2 regions of the Clostridium sp. HCP1S3_C6 genome follow, and region 1 is predicted to be linked to the other one. Evidence: riboswitches for the same ligand, from Rfam matches in the RefSeq annotation. Region 1 holds a riboswitch; the other holds the start of a gene.
What was found. A riboswitch is a leader RNA that binds a small molecule or an ion and turns the genes downstream of it on or off. The one in region 1 is predicted to bind FMN.
Positions count from the first base shown of each region.

Region 2: it holds a riboswitch for FMN, as region 1 does, so the genes downstream of both, ribD (bifunctional diaminohydroxyphosphoribosylaminopyrimidine deaminase/5-amino-6-(5-phosphoribosylamino)uracil reductase RibD) here and ACTNAO_RS08860 (ECF transporter S component) in region 1, are expected to answer to the same signal.

Region 1 covers NZ_JBQHRN010000022.1:34,340-40,371, reverse strand. Annotated here, with positions in the region: gene ACTNAO_RS08870 (Tex family protein) at 1-1,406, shown strand, start outside; gene ACTNAO_RS08865 (carbon starvation CstA family protein) at 1,740-3,431, shown strand; FMN riboswitch at 3,486-3,606, shown strand; gene ACTNAO_RS08860 (ECF transporter S component) at 3,684-4,238, shown strand; gene ACTNAO_RS08855 (SH3 domain-containing protein) at 4,478-6,032, shown strand, end outside.
Region 2 covers NZ_JBQHRN010000003.1:71,610-77,641, reverse strand. Annotated here, with positions in the region: gene ACTNAO_RS02050 (LacI family DNA-binding transcriptional regulator) at 1-845, shown strand, start outside; gene malQ (4-alpha-glucanotransferase) at 884-2,431, shown strand; FMN riboswitch at 2,490-2,614, shown strand; gene ribD (bifunctional diaminohydroxyphosphoribosylaminopyrimidine deaminase/5-amino-6-(5-phosphoribosylamino)uracil reductase RibD) at 2,764-3,885, shown strand; gene ACTNAO_RS02035 (riboflavin synthase) at 3,888-4,541, shown strand; gene ACTNAO_RS02030 (bifunctional 3,4-dihydroxy-2-butanone-4-phosphate synthase/GTP cyclohydrolase II) at 4,575-5,768, shown strand; gene ribH (6,7-dimethyl-8-ribityllumazine synthase) at 5,808-6,032, shown strand, end outside.

The DNA.
Region 1 (6,032 bases):
ATGAAAATACTGATGAATATATTAAAATAGCAATTAGAGATGCATACAAAAGACTTATTTATCCTTCAATAGAAAGAGAAATAAGAAGTGAACTTACAGACAGAGCAGAGGAAGGAGCAATAAATGTATTTAAGGAAAATTTAAAAGCGCTTTTAATGCAAGCTCCTATAAAAGGAAAAACAGTAATGGGGTATGATCCTGGTTTTAGAACAGGATGTAAAATAGCAATTCTTGATAGTAATGGTAAGTTCTTAGAAAATACAGCAGTGTACCCTACTGTACCTAAAAGAGATATAGAAGGCACTAAGAAAACATTAAAGGCGCTTATAAATAAATATGATGTTGATGTGATATCTCTTGGAAATGGTACAGCATCAAGAGAATCTGAAGAGGTTATAGCTGAAATGATTTCAGAAATAAAAAAAGAAACAGGAAAGGAAGTTTCTTATGTAATAGTATCTGAAGCAGGAGCTTCTGTATACTCAGCATCTAAGCTTGGAACAGAAGAATATCCAGATTTAGATGTTACGGTAAGAGGTGCCATTTCTATAGGAAGAAGACTTCAAGATCCTATGGCTGAACTTGTAAAAATAGATCCAAAAGCTATTGGAGTTGGACAATATCAACATGATGTTACTCAAAAGAGATTAGAGGAATCACTTCAAGGGGTAGTTGAAGATTCTGTAAATAAAGTTGGAGTAGATTTAAATACAGCAACACCTAGCCTTTTAACATATGTATCTGGAATAAATTCAGTTATTGCGAAAAATATAGTAGAATATAGAGATGAAAATAGTGGCTTTAAATCAAGAAAGGAACTATTAAAGGTAAAGAGGCTTGGGCAAAAAGCTTATGAACAATGTGCGGGATTTTTAAGAGTTTCTGAAAGTAATGAACCTTTAGATAATACTGCTGTTCATCCTGAATCATATGAAGAAGCCAAGAAACTCATTGAAATTTTAGGTTATTCAGAAGATGATTTGAAAAATAATAAATTATTTGATATAGAAGATAGAGTTAAGGAAAAAGGTATCAAAAACATAGAAAAGGAAATAGAAATTGGAGAATTAACATTAAAAGATATAATAAAGGAACTTCAAAAACCAGGAAGAGATCCAAGAGATGAGATGCCAAAGCCAATTTTAAAAACAGGTATAATTGATCTTAAAGATTTAACACCTGGAATGATTCTTATGGGAACCGTAAGAAATGTTTCTGATTTTGGTGCATTTGTCGATATTGGAGTTCACCAAGATGGGCTGGTTCATAAAAGCCAAATGGCAGACAGGTTTGTTAAGCATCCATTAGACATTGTAAAGGTTGGAGATGTAATAAAGGTAAAAATTCTTGAAGTAGATGAAAAAAGAAAGAGAATTGCATTAAGCATGAAGGATATAAAAGAATAAGAAAATATATTGCTTGTTACGAAATATAAATTAAATTTATAATTTGTAACAAGCTTTTTTGTCATTTTGCAATAACTATGTGCATAAATATAAAATGATTTTTGAAAACGAATATAAAAATTTGGTATTTATAAAAAAACGCAAATTTATTAATAAAATTATAAAAAATAGCTGCATAATTGAAAAAATGATTATAAAGTGCTAATATTATTAACATAATATTAATATACTTAAGAGTACTTAATTTAATAAATATGCAAATGTGTTTGTATATATATTAATAAAAGTAAGTTTGAGTATGTTAATGTAATAATTTAAATGGGGGCGTTTTTTATGAACGGTATAGTACTTATATTAATTGCAATTGTTGCCCTTGGATGTGGCTATTTACTTTATGGAAGGTGGTTAGCAAACAAATGGGGAATAGATCCAGAAGCTAAAACACCAGCTTATAGATTAGAAGATGATGAAGATTATATACCTACTTCTAAAGGTGTTGTATTTTCACATCAATTTTCATCAATAGCAGGTGCAGGCCCTGTAACAGGACCAATTATTGCAGCATGTTTTGGATGGTTACCAGTTTTATTATGGCTTTTAATAGGTGGTATATTCTTTGGAGCTGTACATGATTTTGGAGCTATGTATGCATCAGTTAAAAATGATGGAAAATCAATGGGATATTTAATTGAAAAATATATTGGCAAAACAGGTAAAAAGCTTTTCTCACTTTTTGCATGGATTTTTTCATTACTTGTTATTGCAGCCTTCGCAGATATAGTTGCAGGTACATTTAATGGTTTTGGTAAAGATGGTGCAAAAGTTACACCTAATGCTGCTGCTGCATCAATTTCAATGTTATTTATTTTTGTATCAATAGCATTTGGTATATATATAAAACATAGAAAGCCAAGTGGTAAAGAACAATTTATAATTGGTATTATATTACTAATTGCAATGCTTGCAATAGGAATGGCTTGTCCACTATATTTTAGTAAGAATGTATGGCTTGGTGTAATATTTGTTTATATTTTTGTTGCAGCAATAGCACCAATGTGGATAATGATGCAACCTAGAGATTATTTAAGTTCATTTATGTTAATTGGAATGATAATAGGTGCAATTCTTGGAATATTTGTAGCACATCCTCCAATGAATTTGCCAGCATTTACTGGATTTAATGTGGGAGGTAAAAACTTATTCCCAACATTATTTATAACAATAGCATGTGGTGCTGTTTCAGGATTCCATAGTTTAGTATCATCTGGAACATCATCAAAACAAGTAAAAAATGAAAAAGATATGCTTACAATAAGTTATGGTGCTATGAATGTAGAAACATTGCTTGGAGTTGTAGCTTTAGTAGTAGTAGGAGCAGCAGCAACAGGAGGTAAATTACCAGAGGGAACACCATTTTCAGTATTTGCAGGATCTGTTGCAGGATTCTTAGAAACAATAGGAATACCAAATTATGTTGCAACTTGCTTTATGACAATGTGTGTATCAGCTTTAGGTCTTACAACACTTGATTCAGTTGCACGTATAGGAAAAATGTTTTTCCAAGAATTATTTATAGATGGTAGTACTGATAAAGAAAATATGTCACCTGTAGTAGCTTTTTTAACTAACAAATATGTATCAACTTTTATTACACTAGCTTTAGGATTAGTTCTTTCTCTTGGTGGATATAATAGTGTATGGCCATTATTTGGTTCTGCTAATCAACTTTTATCAGCATTAGTATTAATTACACTTGCAGTATTTTTAAGAGTAACAGGCAGAAAGGGCTTTATGCTTTGGGCACCTATGGTAATTATGCTTGTAGTAACATTTACTTCATTAATTCAATCAACAATATCTTTAGTACAAAAGTTAATTGCTGGTAATAACTTTGCTTTCTTAACTGATGGATTACAGTTGATATTTGCAATACTTTTAATGGCTCTTGGAATAATGGTTGCTGTATCATGTTTTGGTAAGTTGTTTGGAGAAAAAGAAGAAAAAAAAGAAGTAGTTAATGATTAATATAATTATTGAAATTATACTTTTAATATTGTATAGTATAAAAAGAAAATATATGAAAATCTTCAGGGCGGAGTGTAATTCTCCACCGGCAGTATAGCCTGCGAGCTAAGTTTATTTAGCATGATTCGGTGCAATTCCGAAGCCGACAGTATAGTCTGGATGGAAGAAGAAATATAAATTTAATTATTAAATTGAATTTATTCAAGACCTGCAAGATTTTTGCAGGTCTTTTTTATATAAGGAGGATTAATTTTGAAAAACACTAATGAACATTTAGGAAAAATGATAAAAATTGCATTACTTGGAGCAATTGCTGCTGTACTTATGTGTCTTGAAATACCATTTCCAACTACTACATGGCTAAAGATTGATTTTGGAGAACTTCCAGCGTTAATAGGTGGACTTGCTTTTGGCCCATTAGCTGCAATAGTAATTCAAACACTAAAAATAGCATTAAAGTTATTAATAATGGGAACCCACACTGGATTTGTAGGCGAAATAGCAAATTACATTATAGGTTTATTCTTTGTTATTCCAGCTTCTTTAATATACAAATATAAAAGATTACCTATGGGTGCATTAATAGGAATGATTGTAGGAACAGTAGTTATGGAAGTTGGAGCAATAGCAACAAATTATTATTTCCTTCTTCCTGCATTTCATATGAATCTTTCAGGTAGTGAATTTATGGATTATGTTTTGGTAGGACTTTTGCCTGTTAATACAATAAAAGCTGTAATTGTATCTGCAGTTGCATATTTTGTATATAAAAAACTTGCAAATGTTATATTTAAGGTAGAAAAATAGAAAAAAAGTAGTATAGTATTAATGGTTTTACTCTAGACATTTTTAGTTAAAGATGTCTAGAATTTTTTTGTGATATAATTTCAAAAATATATCATATTTGTGAGTTTTATCTAAAAAAATGTACTATGTGTTAATAAAATACACTAAATGATAAAATTGAGTTAATGATTAATAAAAACAATGCATTACACATGAAAAAAAAGTATAATAAAGACAAACGAAGGCAAGGGTGATTTTTCATGAATAGAAAGAAAATAATGAAAATAGTAGTAGCATCTACATTAGTAGTTGGAGGTGTTACACTTAATGATAAAAGTGCATTAGCAGATGAAGTTTTTAAAGAATCAGCAGAAACAAAAACTGCAGATAGTGATAAACAAGATGAAGTTAGTAGTAAAAAGAATGATGATTCATTAAAAGTTACAGAAGATAAAACTGAAGTTGAAGAAGCAGCTGCTAAGTCAACTCAAAAAGGAAAAATAGTAAATGTAACTACAAATTTAAGAATAAGATCGCAAGCTAGTACAAGTTCTAGTATACTAGGATATCTTTTAAATAATACAGAAGTATCGGTTATTTCTCAAAGTGGCGATTTTTATAAAATAACTTATAGAAGCATAACAGGATATGTACATAAGGATTATGTTAAAATAATTTCACAAAATAACAGTTCTGCAGAAAATTTAACTAGTTCTTCAGGGGTGGTTGTAAATGTTTCAACTTCATTAAATGTAAGAAGTGGTCCTGGAACATCATATGGAATTATTGGTCACTTAAAAAATGGACAAGGTGTAACAATAACAGGAGAAAATGGAGCATTTTATGCTATTAGTTACAATGGTACAAAGGGATATGTAAGTAAAGATTATGTAAGTAAAGGTTCTACTTCTGGAAATCAATCCGGAAGCAATTCAAGTATATTAGGAACAGTTGTAAATGTTTCAACTAATTTACGTGTAAGATCAGCTGCAAGTACAAGTTCATCAGTTTTGGGATACTTATTAAATGGTCAAAAAGTAACAATAACAGGAGAAAATGGGAACTTTTATGCTATAAATTTTAACGGTCAGACTGCTTATGTATCAAAGGATTATATTTCAAAAGGATCTAGTTCGTCATCTTCTGGAAATAGTATAACTAATAAAACAGGTATTGTAACAGCTAGTGTATTAAATATAAGATCAGGAGCATCAACATCTAATTCTATAATTGGAACATTAAGCAGAGGTTCTTCTGTAACAATAACAGGAGAAAGCGGAGGCTTTTATAAAATAAATTATAATGGTCAAAATGCATATGTAAGTAAAGATTATATACAAATTGGTGGTGGAAGTTCATTATCACAATCTGATAAATATTCAGCAGTACTAAGTAATATGAAATCTCAACTTGGTGTACCATATTGCTGGGGCGGATATGGACAACTTCTTACAACAGCTTCTCTTAGGACTTTGAAGGCAACTTTCCCTACTCAAGCTGCTAATGGAGCGTATTCACGAGTAGAAAGTTATGTTAATAAAGGTTATAGAGCTTTTGATTGTTCAGGTCTTATGCAATGGGGATTTGGAAATGCAGGTATTTCTTTGGGCAGAACAACTTGGGATCAAATAAAAAATGGTTATGAAGTATCATTAAATAATTTAAAACCAGGAGACTTATTATTTTATTCAAACCTTCAACATGTTGGTATGTACATTGGAAATGGACAATGGATAGAAGCACCAAATAAAAATGCTAATATTAGAATTACAAATGTTCCTTGGAACTTAGTAGGAAGGGCAAGAAGAGTTTTAT
Region 2 (6,032 bases), on a different contig from region 1:
ATAATATTGGTGTTTTAGTAATGGGTGTGTTTAACCCATTATTCTCAGAAATGACAAATATTATTGGAAATATAATTAATGGATCAAAATATACAATGATATTTGAACAAAATGATTATACAAAAGAAGATGATTTTGATACATTACAGTCGCTTATAAAAGAAAAACGATTGCAAGGAGTAATTTGCCTTGGAGGAAACTTCAATTCAGAAAGAAGAATGACATTAAAGGCATTGGGTATACCAATAGTACTTACATCAGTAAATACTATTGTAGATGAGGATAAAGATGGATATTCATCAGTAGGAGTAGACAATGAAAAATCAGCGTATACTGCTACTAGATATTTAATAGATTTAGGGCATAAAGATATTGCTATAATGATTGGGCAAAAAAAAGATACAGGAATTAGTAATCTGAGGCTTAACGGATATAAGAAGGCACTAATTGAAGCAGGAATTAATATTGATGAAGGTAACATCTTGGAAGGAAATTATAGTACCAGACTTGCTTATGAAGTTATGAGAAAATTTTTATGTTCAGGTAAAAAAATTTCTGCAGTGTTTGCAATATCAGATTTTATGGCTATAGGAATTGCTAAAGCTGTTGTGGATAGTGGTTTAGAAATAGGTAAAGATATTTCAATTATAGGTTTTGATGGAATGGATGTAAGTGAATTTTATAATCCAGGGATAACAACAATAAGTCAGCCTAAAATAGAAATAGCAACCAAAAGTGCCAATGTTTTATTGGAACTTATAAATAATAGAAATTCAAAAAATAAGCATATAGTTTTGGAAACAAAATTAATAAAAAGACAATCTTGTAAAAAAAATTTGTTATAATATATCTAAGAAAAATTATTAAGAGAGGATGATGATTAATGGAAAGATCTGCTGGAGTATTAATGCACATATCTTCACTACCAGGGAAATTTGGAATAGGAACTTTTGGAAAGGAAGCTTACAAATTTGCTGATTTTCTTAATAAAGCAGGAATGAAATATTGGCAACTATTACCTGTTGGACATACTAGTTATGGAGATTCTCCATATCAATGTTTTTCTGCTTTTGCTGGTAATCCTTATTTTATAGATTTTGATAAGCTTGTGGAAGAGGGACTTTTAGAGGAAAAAGACTACATTGATGTAGATTTTGGAGTAAATAAAACTAGAGTTGATTATGCATTAATATTTGAAAGTAAATATAAAGTATTAAAGATAGCATATTCTAATTTTAGTAAAAAGGGAAAATTTAAAGAATTAAAAGAAGAATTCAAAAAATTTAAAAAAGAAAACAAGTTCTGGCTTGAGGATTATGCATTATATATGGCAGTTAAAAATCATTTTGATTTAAAGAGTTGGTCTGAATGGGATGATGACATAAAGAAAAGAGAACCTAAAGCATTAGCAAAATATAAAAAGGAATTAAAGGATGATATTGAATATTGGTCTTTCCTTCAATTCTTATTCTTTAAACAATGGTATGAATTAAAAGCATACGCTAATGATCTTGGTATTGAATTTATAGGAGATATTCCTATATATGTTGCATATGACAGTTGTGATACATGGAGTCATCCTGAAAACTTCCAAATGGATATGAAGAAGTTTGAACCTACAGTTGTTGCAGGTTGCCCACCTGATGCATTTTCTGAAACAGGACAATTATGGGGAAATGTTATATATGACTGGGATAAAATGAAAAAAGACAAATATACTTGGTGGGTATCAAGAGTTAGAGAAAGTTTAAAATTATATGATGTTTTAAGAATTGATCACTTTAGAGGTTTTGAAGCATATTGGGCAATACCATATGGTGATGATACAGCAATAAATGGTAAGTGGGTTAAAGGACCAGCTATGTCATTATTTAAGGAAATCAAAAAGCAACTTGGAGATATTAATGTTATAGCTGAAGATTTAGGGTTCTTAACAGATGAAGTTATTGATTTCTTAAGAGAAACAGGATATCCAGGAATGAAAATACTACAATTTGCATTTAATGGAGAAGGAGATAATGATTATCTTCCACAAAATTATGGAAGAAATTGCATAGCTTATACTGGAACTCATGATAATGATACTTTTGTAGGTTGGTTTACTGAAAGTTCATCAACAGAAGAAGCAACTATAGCTAAAACTTATTTAGGTTTAAATAGCGAAGAAGGCTATAACTGGGGCTTTATTAGAGGTGTTTGGTCAAGTGTTGCAGATGTTGCTATAGCACCAATGCAAGATTTTCTAAATCTTGGAGCTGAAACTAGAATGAATACGCCATCTACAACAATGGGAAATTGGCAATGGAGAGCTGAAGATGGAAGCTTTGATAATGCTTTAGCTGACAAGATTTATGAAATGAATATTTTAACAGGTAGATTTTTCCCAGAAGTTATTGAAGAAGATGAGGATGAGGAAGAAGAAGAAAAATAATACATTGTTAAATAGTTGACAAAGAAAATAATTAGTAATATTATATATATAAAATAGAATAATTCTTCGGGGCAGGGTGTAATTCCCTACCGGCGGTAAAGCCCGCGAGCAATTATTAATAATTTTTGCAGATTTGGTGTAATTCCAAAGCCGACAGTATAGTCTGGATGAAAGAAGATGTAGTTTAAGGTATTTTATATTATTTTAATTTGTATTTTTGCTCTGAAATATTTATATTTCAGAGCTTTTTTTTATAAATATATAAATTATGTTTGCTGTCCTAATCTTTATTAAGATTAGGATTTTTTTATTAATTTTGTGAGGTGATACTAATGATAACAGATAAAGATAAGGAATATATGGGTATTGCATTAGAATTAGCTTCTAAGGGAATGGGGCATGTAAGTCCTAATCCTATGGTAGGGGCTTTGATAGTTAAAGATAATAATGTTATAGGTTCTGGATATCACATGAAGTATGGAGAAGGGCATGCAGAAGTAAATGCATTTAAAAATGCAGAAGAATTTGATGTGTCTGGTGCAACTATGTATGTAACACTTGAACCCTGTTCTCATTATGGTAAAACACCTCCATGTGCAAAAAAAATAATAGAAAAAAAGATAAGAAGGGTGGTAATAGGAACCCTTGATCCTAATCCTCTTGTTGCAGGAAAAGGAGTTTATATGTTAAAGGAAGCTGGTATTGAAGTAGAGTGTGGCGTTTTAGAGGATGAGTGTTTAAAATTAAATGAAGTGTTTATGAAATATGTAGTAACTAAAAGGCCTTTTGTACTTATGAAAAGTGCTATGTCTCTTGATGGAAAAATAGCTACAAAAACTGGTGAGTCAAAGTGGATATCTGGGGAAGAATCAAGAAAAAATGTGCACATATTAAGAAAGCAATATTCTGCAATTATGGTAGGAGTAAATACAGTAATTAAAGATAATCCAAGTCTTACTTGCAGGATTGAAGAAAATATAAATCCTATAAGAATTATAGTAGATAGCAAATTAAGGACGCCATTTGATTCTAACATTGTTAAAACAGCTAATGATGTTAAAACCATAATTGCATGTACAAGTTCTGCTTCATTTGAAGATAGAAAAAAGTTTGAAAATATGGGCGTACAGATTTTAGTTTGTGCTGAAGATAGTGAAAAAAGAGTATGTTTAAATGATTTAATTGAAAGGTTAGGACAACTTAATATAGATAGTGTTTTACTTGAGGGAGGAGCTACGCTAAACTTTTCAGCATTAAAAAGTAATATAGTTGATAAAATTCAGATGTATATAGCACCAAAGATAATAGGAGGAAATAATGCTAAGGGACCTATAGCTGGTGATGGAATTGATAAACTTAGTAAGGCCTTTAAGCTTACAAATCTCCAATATAAAAAAATGGGTCAAGATATATTAATAGAAGGATATATGGATAAAGGTAAAAAGGAGGATTAGATATGTTTACTGGAATTATAGAAGAAGTGGGAAAAGTAGCTTTCTTAGAAAGAAATGCTAATAATTCACAAGTAAAGGTAATGGCTAAAAAGGTGCTTAAAGAAACAAAACTTGGAGATAGTATAGCTGTAAATGGTGTTTGTTTAACAGCAACTCATATTGGCAGTGATTACTTTATTGCAGATATTATGGATGAAACATACAGAAGAAGTAATCTTGGCAATTTGAGAAAAGGTAGCATTGTAAATTTGGAAAGAGCTCTTACATTGCAGTCTCGATTAGGAGGGCATATAGTAACTGGTCATATAGATGGTACAGGAAAGATAGAAAAAACATATAAAGAAGATATAGCTACATGGATTGTAATAAATACATCTATTGAATTACTTAAATATATAGTGGAAAAGGGTTCAATAGCTATTGATGGAATAAGTCTTACTGTGGCATATGTTTCTTCTGAATGTTTTAAGGTATCAATAATTCCTCACACAGGTGAAGAAACTACATTATTGACTAAAAAAGTAGGGGATATAGTAAATATTGAATGTGACATTGTAGGAAAATATATAGAAAAGTTTATTAATAATAAAAATGAAAAAAATACAAAACAAGATTCAATAAGTGAGAAATTTTTGCTTGAAAATGGTTTCCTTTAATAAAAATAAGAAAAGATGAAAGGTGTGATAAATGTGGAAAAGTTTAATACAATTAATGAGGCCCTTGAAGATTTAAAAAATGGAAAAATAATAGTGTGTATTGATGATCCAGATAGAGAAAATGAAGGTGATTTAATATGCGCAGCTGAATTTGCAACTAAAGAAAATGTTAATTTTATGGCATGTTTTGCAAAGGGATTAATATGCATGCCTATGAGTAGCTACTATACTGAAAAACTATCACTTGAGCAAATGGTAACAAATAACACAGATAATCATTGTACTGCATTTACTGTTTCAATTGATCATATTGATACAACTACTGGTATTTCTGCAGAAGAAAGAGGAATAACAGCTAGAAAATTAGTTGAAGATAATGCTAAAACTGAAGATTTTAGAAGGCCAGGTCATATGTTTCCTCTTAAAGCTAAGAATGGTGGTGTCCTTGAAAGAAGAGGTCATACAGAAGCTACAGTAGATTTAGTTAAGCTTGCTGGATTAAAGGAATGTGGCTTATGTTGTGAGATTATGAGAGATGATGGCACAATGATGAGAACAACTGAACTTTTAGAATTTGCTAAAAAGCATAAACTTAAAGTAATAACAATAGCACAACTTATAGAATACAGAAAGAAGCATGAAAGAATAATGAAAAGAGTTACTTGTGCTAAATTACCAACAAAATATGGAGATTTTAAAATCTATGGTTATGTAAATAAAATAAATGGAGAACACCATGTGGCATTAGTTAAAGGTGAAATAAATGATAATGAACCTATACTTACAAGAGTACATTCTGAATGCCTTACAGGAGATGCACTTGGTTCTAGAAAATGTGACTGTGGTGAACAATATGATGCAGCTATGAAAAAAATACAGGAAGAAGGGAAAGGAATACTTGTTTATCTAAGACAAGAAGGAAGAGGTATAGGGCTTATTAATAAACTTAAAGCATATGCACTTCAGGATCAAGGTTATGATACAGTAGATGCTAATATAGCGTTAGGGCTTCCTGTTGATGCAAGAGATTATACGGTAGGTGTTCAAATACTTCAGGATTTAGGAGCTACAAAGCTTAGACTTATGACAAATAATCCTAAGAAGATAGAGGGGCTTGAAGAGTATGGAATTGAAATAATAGAGAGAGTTCCATTAAAAATAAAACCAAACAAGAATGATGAATTTTATTTAAGAATTAAGAAAGAAAAAATGCAACATATGTTATAAATTTTAAAATTAATTTAATAAAAAGGAAAGGTGAATAAAATGAATATAATAGAAGGAAAATTAGTAGCAAAAAATATAAAGATAGGAATAGTAGCTGCAAGATTTAATGAGTTTATAGTTTCGAAATTAGTTGATGGTGCATTAGATGGGTTAAAAAGACATGGGGTAGCAGATGAAGATATTTCAATTGCATATGTGCCAGGAGCTTTTGAAATACCCCTTGTAGCAAAGAAAATGGCTGAATCTGATAAATATGATGCTGTA